DNA from 2 places in the Alteromonas sp. NFXS44 genome. Region 1 is predicted to be linked to the other one. Evidence: riboswitches for the same ligand, from Rfam matches in the RefSeq annotation. Region 1 holds a riboswitch; the other holds the start of a gene.
The links. A riboswitch is a leader RNA that binds a small molecule or an ion and turns the genes downstream of it on or off. The one in region 1 is predicted to bind cyclic di-GMP.
Positions count from the first base shown of each region.

Region 2: linked by a shared signal. The riboswitch ahead of J3369_RS15485 (AAA family ATPase) and the one ahead of J3369_RS06845 (hypothetical protein) in region 1 are both predicted to bind cyclic di-GMP.

Region 1 is NZ_JAGDEA010000005.1:354,702-358,919, forward strand. Features, by position in the region: gene J3369_RS06840 (helix-turn-helix domain-containing protein) at 1-1,391, opposite strand, end outside; cyclic di-GMP riboswitch class I at 1,567-1,648, shown strand; gene J3369_RS06845 (hypothetical protein) at 1,694-2,374, shown strand; TPP riboswitch at 2,498-2,600, shown strand; gene J3369_RS06850 (TonB-dependent receptor) at 2,658-4,218, shown strand, end outside.
Region 2 is NZ_JAGDEA010000011.1:389,201-393,418, forward strand. Features, by position in the region: gene J3369_RS15475 (YybH family protein) at 1-7, opposite strand, end outside; gene J3369_RS15480 (alpha/beta hydrolase) at 261-1,307, opposite strand; cyclic di-GMP riboswitch class I at 1,574-1,663, shown strand; gene J3369_RS15485 (AAA family ATPase) at 1,759-2,454, shown strand; gene J3369_RS15490 (ribbon-helix-helix domain-containing protein) at 2,414-2,746, shown strand; gene J3369_RS15495 (GGDEF domain-containing protein) at 2,873-4,090, shown strand; gene prsR (PEP-CTERM-box response regulator transcription factor) at 4,101-4,218, opposite strand, start outside.

The DNA of each region.
Region 1 (4,218 bases):
ACCTGCTCAGTTTGGTCCTCGTTTAAGCGGTTAAAACCGAACAGGCGCTGAAAGATAGTCAGGCTCAGCAGCATCGCATCGGTGAGCAGGTTAACTTTATCAAACCGGCATTGAGAGGTTAGCAACTGCTGCGCTGCGAAAATTACGGCAAGATTGCGGATATTGCCGAGCCCGAGATTCCGGCCGATTGCCTGTTCAAGATTTTTGGGTACAGAGCCATAAACCGCTCTGCTGGCCTTGCTCATAACGTGGGCCTGAAAAATCGGATCTTTTTCAATCAGTGAGACCACATCCGCCAGCGTCATTGTTTCGCAGTCCATATTCAGCAGAGTCTGAATTGAATTGGGCAGGGGAGGCAGGTTCTCCACCAAATTAATGAGATTACCGTTACCTTTTTGAAAACGCAGGCGGTTGCCAAGCTGGCGTAGCTGTCCTGCACTGATCCCTGCATGTTCTTTAAAACTGCGCTCAAAGGAACGGCGGTCAGAGAAGCCAAGGTGGGCGGCGGTGTCTTCCGTTTTTTCGCCACTGAGTAACCGGTGACATGACTGGTCATGAATGTACTCTTTGAGTAATGCGCTGAAGGAAATGGACTCTTGCCTTAGCTGGCGACGAAACGCGGACTCCGTCTGACCGAGTTGCGTTGCTACCCATTCCGAACGGATCCTTGCCGGGCTCGGGGCTTTGAGAAATGCTTCTTTAACCTGCTGCTTTAACGGCAAATCATTGCTGGTGTCGAGGTTTCCCGCCAGCATTTTTTTAATCGACTGAGAATAGTAAAATGATGCCTGTGTACACCACTTATTATCGAAAACAAGGCTTACAACAACTCCCTCATGTCTGATATCACCGCTGCTGACCGGCCTTAATAAGCTGACCGGTTGTTCGCCTGATGGCGGTAAGGTGACCGTGGTGAAGTCGAATTTTCTGCCGGCCAGGTGACGGCACAAAGCGAGGAGGAAATAACAGCGGAATTCGGTAAGAACAGGATGTGATGATGGCTGAAACCGGAGACAGGTTTCATTTCCGTCAGTTTTTACGGTCAATGCTGCACTGTTGCCCAGAATATGGTGGTAGTGTTTCCCCAGTACATGGAGTGCGTCATCAATATGCTTACTGGCCGTGAGATACACCACCAGATTACTCATTTTGTTGAAATCAAAATAGCCAATCAGGGAGCGGCCAATTGTCTCATATTCCCTGGCAGGACAAAGAGAGTGAAGAATAGACGCCAGTCCGTCATCGTCCATTTTCTCATTTTCTATTTGTGTGACGCTTTCGAGCATCGTTGTGTCATATTCGTTATCAAGTCCGTTATCCCTTCTCAGACTCAATAAAGCGCGGATGACTGCCGACCAGAAAAAACCGTGATACTGCACGTTTGCTCCCAATACCGGATCCCTTCAGTCAAGGATATAAGAATTACCTGTGCCTTGACAGAAAAAGGGTGAATTTTGTGTTGGTACAAATTTGTACCGTATTTCGTTCAGAAGTGTCCTGTTTTACTTGCGGGGCTCTCCCTATCATAACAACCGTCGACTCATTGGTGGAAACGTCACTTTCACAGAGTAGATTCGCCAAACCTGTCGTGAGGCAGGGACGGAAAGCCACGGGTCTTATACCGCCATAAGACAGCCGGGTTGCAGTGAAGTTGTTTAACTATTTTCAGGCACACACTGCTCAAGGAACATAAATGAAATTTAGCATCAAAACTGCAGCCCTGCTAACCGGATTCTGTGCGGCATTTACGGCTAACGCCAACATTATCAGCAGCTACGATATCGACTTCGCTGCCCAGACTTTGGCTGCACATCAACAAAGCGGCACGTCTAACTACGGAACCTGGACAAACAATGGCAGTGTACTGAACCTGCGCGAAAACAGCTGGTTCACACTAAACCTGGATGATGCTTTCGGGATCCAGAGCCTGGACTTAGACAATTCTGCTTCAGATATTTTGTTGTCATTTGAATTTCGTATGACACCGGGCAACAACAATACTAATGCAAATCCTTATTCTGAAATTGGCGGGATCTGGCTGGCAGACTTCTCTGCCGGTGAACAGAATAACGATGCCAGTCGCACGTTCGCTCTGGGTGGCACACAGAATTTCGGTCTGGATGACTTTACTTATACCAGCGAACCAGCCTGGGAGACCTTCTCTATTACTCTGGATGATTACATGTCAGGACTTATTACCGACATCGTATTCATTAACGATTGTGATGCAGCCAGTGGTTGTGGAGATATGAAGGTTCGCTTCCGGAATGCCTCTATTACAGAAGTCAGTGAGCCAACCGCCATGTCATTGATTCTTCTGGGAATAGGGTTTATGGGATGGCGCACAAGACGCCAGAATCAGAAGGTCGCCTGACCTTCATTGCCCGCCACGTCACATCGCGGGCTTTTTTATTGCTTTTTCCGGGCAGCCGGCAACTTGACTAAGTCACTGAAGTTGTTAGACTGCCCTCGCTTAATTTGCGGACTCCGCAATAAGCATTAGGCCAAGGGGTGCCGTCTTTACGGCTGAGATCCATTCCATGGGAACCCTTAAACCTGATCCGGATAATACCGGCGTAGGGATGGTGATAAAAGCAATCTGAAAACCTCAATACCTGCCGTAAAGCCGGATCTTTTTGATGATTAAAGAGATCCTAATGAAAAAAAACGCAATTCTTCTCGCACTACTTGCACTGCCTGCTTTTGCTGATGACACAGCAGACATCGAACGTATTACCGTCAGCGGTGATTTCCGCACAGCGACTCTCGATCAACTCAGTGCCAGCGCTTCTGTGTTATCAGGCAACCGCCTGGACAGCCGTCAGGCTACCTATATCGACAATGTATTAAGTATTGCGCCGAATGTGAATTTTGCGGCCGGAGCATCCCGCGGACGTTTTATTCAGATTCGGGGTATTGGTGAGCGCAGCCAGTTTGCTGAACCGATTAATCCTTCAGTCAGTTTCCTGGTCGACGATTTTGATTTCTCCGGTCTTGCTGCAGCCGGTGTGCTTTTTGATACACAGCAGGTAGAAGTTTACCGCGGACCACAGGCGACAGTATTCGGAACCGGTGCTCTGGCCGGTGCGGTTAAGATTGTCAGCAATGCCCCTTCTGAAGAGAGTAACAGTCATTTTGAATTGTCTGTGGGAAATAAATCTTTCTTCCGCGCTGAGGGTGCCCATGGCGGACAAGCGTCTGATTCTCTGGCCTGGCGTGCAGCGTTTGTGCACAACAGCAGTGACGGTTTTATTGAAAATGACTTTTTGGGTGCTGACGATACCAACGGTATTCATGAGAACGCAGTAAGGCTGGGAACACTGTGGGATGTGACTGACAAAACATCCGTTGCGATGGATTTCCGCTGGTACGATATCAATAACGGTTACGATGCTTTCTCACTGGATAACAACCGCCATACGTTGTCGGATGAACCCGGGTTTGATGAGCAGGAAACCAAAGCGGTCAGTGTACATATCAATCATGAGACCGCCGGTGGCTTGCTGGAAATCATTGCGACTATGGCCGGTCATGATATCGCTTACGGCTACGACGAAGACTGGACCTACACCGGTTTTCACCCCTGGGGCTATACATCCTTTGATGCGTATTACCGGGATGTTTCCCAACAATCTGCCGAGGTGCGTTTTACTTCTGCAGAAGATAAAAAAATCTTCAATGACACCACGACTTGGGTTATCGGCGGCCGCATCAATCAGAGTGAACAGGATTTACTGCGTCAGTATACCTATGCTGACGGTGACTTTATCAGTACTTTCGAACCGCAGACAACAGCGGTTTACGGTCAGCTTGATACTCAGCTGACTCCGTCTTTATTGCTGACGTCCGCGCTGCGTGTTGAAAATTACGCCTATGATTATGCTGATAATGCGCAGGTGGTGTACGACGATGACACGACCATGACCGGCGGCAAACTGGCACTGACCTGGGATATGGGAGGGGACTACCTGTATGCCAGCGTATCCAGAGGTTACAAAGGTGCCGGCATTAACTATGATGAACAGGTCAGCCGGGAGCGCCGTTTCTTTGATGCGGAATACAACCGGAACTATGAAGCAGGCTACAAAGGCAAACTGTTTGTTCCTGAGTTGACAGCCCGCGCAGCACTGTTCTTTATGGAAAGGGAAGATACCCAAATCAGCGATTTTGATGTTCAGGAACGTGAAGATGGTTCTGCCGCCTTTATCGACATTACAG
Region 2 (4,218 bases), on a different contig from region 1:
GAGTCATGGCTGTCGTCTCCGTATTTTGTTAAAACCGCGAAGACGAAAACAAAAAACCCGCCTTCGCGGCGGGTTTTCTTCAGTTCATTTACGTACTAACGAACCCGCCAATTGCTGAGAATAGCGAGTAGAATAATGAGTGCAGATTGTGGCTTGCCTGATTTTGACAAATTTTGAAAAATCATGTTGACCAGTTTGCAATGTTAGTTCGTAGCGATAATGGAGTTAAATTAATCAATCCCGGGCACTGTGTCAATCAATTAACCGGCTTTCTGTGCCGCTTCATCCATAAAGCTGCCCAGCATCATAATCATCTGGCGGAACAGCGGATTTGCGCCGGGAGCTGCACAGGGATCACGTAAATCCACACCGGATTTATCGAAATGCATATCACTGAGCATTTTCTTATTCACCACCACATCAGCATGGCATAATTTGTAACTCTCATCGACGATGAAAAAGGTATTGGTTTTCGTGGTTGCCCGTGACATTAAATCTTCAATACCTGTAATGGGCGTAGTGATGTCTGCCTGAGAATGTGCGGCAAATACCGGTACGTCTATAGTTTTCCCCTGTTCAAACTGGTCTCTCACATCATCAATCACTTCCATCAGTTCAAGTCCGGAAAAACTGGCAATGGTGGGATATTTATACGGATTCGGCCCCTGTGTTTCATAGTGACCGTCAAGAAACCTGGCGACCCACTGAATTCCCCATATCCCGGATAACCGCTCTACGCCGCTGTCGAGTGCCAGAGCACCGGAAAATAACATCAGGCCGTCAATGTTGTCAGGGTGATGCAAATAATGCTGAACAGAGAGCGCGCCGCCGGTGGAAAAGCCGCCCAGATAAACGTGCTTACCAAGTTGCGGTGCCAGCGCCATGACATCACTCAGGTGTGCACCCCAGCGTTCTGCCAGATTGCTGTCGCTCATTTCATCGCTGGCATCCAGTTGGCCGTGTCCTACGTTTAAAGGCACAATAACGTTGTAACCTTTGTCATGCAGTGCCCGTGCAATGCCAGACATATAAAACGGCGAATCGCTTAATCCGTGAAGCAGAACAACCACCGTATCGACAGGTTTTCCGTGATGCAGAATATACGGCGCGTTGCCATCGTTACGAAGAGCAGGAGAACACACACTGAAACGCTGAAATGTGGGGTTCATGCATGCCCTGATCTGGCCGAAACGTTCTTCATAGAGATGACTGAATGAATCAAACGCTTCATCCATTGCATTATTCTGCCCGAAACTGCCTGTGCTGAATGCCAGCAGAAATAAAATCAACAGGGATGTTTTTGCCACTCCCTTCTCCTTATTTGCGGGTATAGTTTTCAATAACACCATGTGTTGGCATATTAACAGATATAACTTTAATTAGAATGATTTACACGGGCGAACCACGGATTTTCAGGTACTGCAGCCCGTTTTTCGCCACCGGCCACCTGGTCTGACAGGTATATTTTTTTATTCTTAAATATCGTGAGGCATGCGGCGCACACCGTTTGTTTTAACTAGTATCCTGATTGCCGGTAAGCCATGGCATCCCCGCCGCTTACCCGAAAATGTACTGTTGAAAAAGGCAAAGCGGTGCGAAAGCCCGTGACGCAAAGCCTCCGGTCTGCCATCTGATTACAGATAATGATAGCGGGGTTACCGAACAAGCATAGTCCTTAATCCGGCTCATGTTCACTTTTTCAGTCACATTCGTTAACCGTTTATCCGTAATGACGGATCAAAAGTTGAGGAACGAACGATGATCGTTTTGGTTGGTGGCGAGAAAGGCGGCAGTGGCAAAAGCTGCCTTGCACAAAATATCGCTGTTTATCTGAGAACTGAAAAAAATGCCAGTGTACTGATGGTCGACTGCGATCCGCAGCGCACTACCTCAGACTGGATTCAGGAACGCAAAGCTAATGATAAATTGCCGTCGATTAACTGCGTGCAGTTGTACGGCAAGATCCGCAACGAATTACTGAGCCTGCGCGAGCACTACGATTACGTAGTCATTGACTGTGGCGGACAGGATAACCTTGCGCTGCGCTCCTCGATGGCAGTGGCTGACCACATTCTCATTCCGTTACGTCCCAAACGGCGGGATTTGAAAACAGTTCCGCATATGGAAGACATCCTTTCAACCTGCAAAATGGTGAATCCCGACATGAATGCTGCTTTTGTGATTACCCAGTGCCCTTCTCTGCCTTCGCTGGGCAGCAGGATCATGGAAGCAAAAGATGTATGTCGTTCATTTGAAGTGCCGGTACTGGACTCAGTGACATACAGCCGCAATATGTATGATGATTCAGAAGAGTCTGGCCAGTCAGTCATGGAAAGTGAGCCGGACGGAAAAGCATCAGCAGAAATTCGCAATATCATTGAAGAACTTCTGTCGCGGAGAGAGGGGAAATCTTATGAGTCTGTGCAGCCTCAAAAAATCCACGCCGTCAGCTAAACCCGCTGAGCCGGTGAGCGTTGAAGAATTTATTGACGATGCACTGGCTTACGCAGCAGGTAAACATGTTATCAGGCAGGTCTATCCGGCAACGGATTCTGCAAACAAAGACAACATTACGCCTTGCGGTCCCATGCGACGTGCTACATTTACATTATCTGAAGACGCAATTGAGAAGCTTGGAAAGTTGTCGGCAGAAACAGGGATCTGCCGTTCCAGACTCATCAGAATATGGATAGAAAATCAAAGCAGTGAAGACATCAGGCCTTTACTGACAAATAAAACACCCTGACAGACATACCACAAGGTGGCGGCCGGGTGCAGGCGTTTGCATGGAATGCAAAGCGCGCCAATACGCAACAACGGGAGCACGGTGTCACTGTGCTCCCCGGTTTTACTTTTTCTGAACAGGATGAAGATGAAAAGTTATCTGTCAGGCAGTTTGATTACACTGCTTGGAATATTTCCCTCGCTGCTTAGTGCCCAGGGGACGGTCAGACAGGAAGATTTGCAGGCTGACACCGCCAGCCGGGAGACCACCGTCGCCCGGTTTATTGCTCACCAGACTGCCGATAATGACATCGCTCCCCGTCTGGACGTGCTGCCTCCTGCCTTTTTCACTTCTGTTGACGAAACCATCGCCAGACTGGAACACCAGATGGACACGGAACAGGCAATCTACTTTGAAAAACTGAAAGCCAAAGTGGAGATGGAACGTCAGGCAAGGGATTTCGAGATTCAGGAGAAAAACCGCACTGTTGAACTGGCTCAGGTGCGTCAGCATAACCTGGAAAGTATGTTATCGCTGGGTAGCCTGGTGTCCCTCTTGCTGTTTCTTTTTTTGCTGTGGAGCCGTTATAACCAGTACCGGCAAAATCAGCGGCTGGCGCTGGAAGTCCGCAACCGGACCACTGAGCTGGAGCAGAAAAATCAACAGCTGGAAGAAGCTTATCACGCACTGGAGCAGGTCAGCATGCGTGATGCACTCACAGGCTTGTATAACCGCAACTTCCTCTCAGCACAGTTGCCGGGTGAGATCAGCCGGGTGCAGCACCACTATGCCAGTCTTAAAGGTGAAATCTTTCCGCCGAATCATGACTTACTGTGCTTTTTAATTGATATAGACCACTTTAAACAGATCAATGATGAATACGGTCACCTTGCCGGTGACCGCTTCCTGGTACAATTTACCGGTATTTTAAAAGAAGTGTTCCGGCAGACAGATTTGCTAATCCGCTGGGGTGGCGAAGAATTTCTGGCGGTGTGCCGCAACGCCAACCGTAATGATATGGTGGAACTGGCTGACAGGCTTATTGAGGCGGTGCGTCAGAAGCGTTTTCACTTACCTGATGATGTGGTGATCAATGCCACCTGCAGCGTGGGGTTTTGTGCAATGCCTCTGTGCCGCAGAAATCCTTATGAAATGGACTGGGTAAAAACCTTCGCGGTGATGGATTATTGCCTGTACGCAGCGAAAATATCCCAAAGAGACTGTTGGGTGGGCGCCATTGAAGCCTGCAAAGAAACCGACAATGTTCTGCCGCCCTCTCCGCTGGAAGGGAAGTTCTCACTCACCGATGTGCAGATAAAAACATCCCTGAACAATCTGGCCAGTATTGAGTGGCCAATGGAATGACCGGCGGGGGTTACACGCCGGTTTTAATGTCTTCCATATGGTATTTGTCGATAAGAGAATACAAGGTCGGCCGGGTCACACCCAGTAACTCTGCAGTCTTTGACATATTTTTATCGGCTGTCTGATAG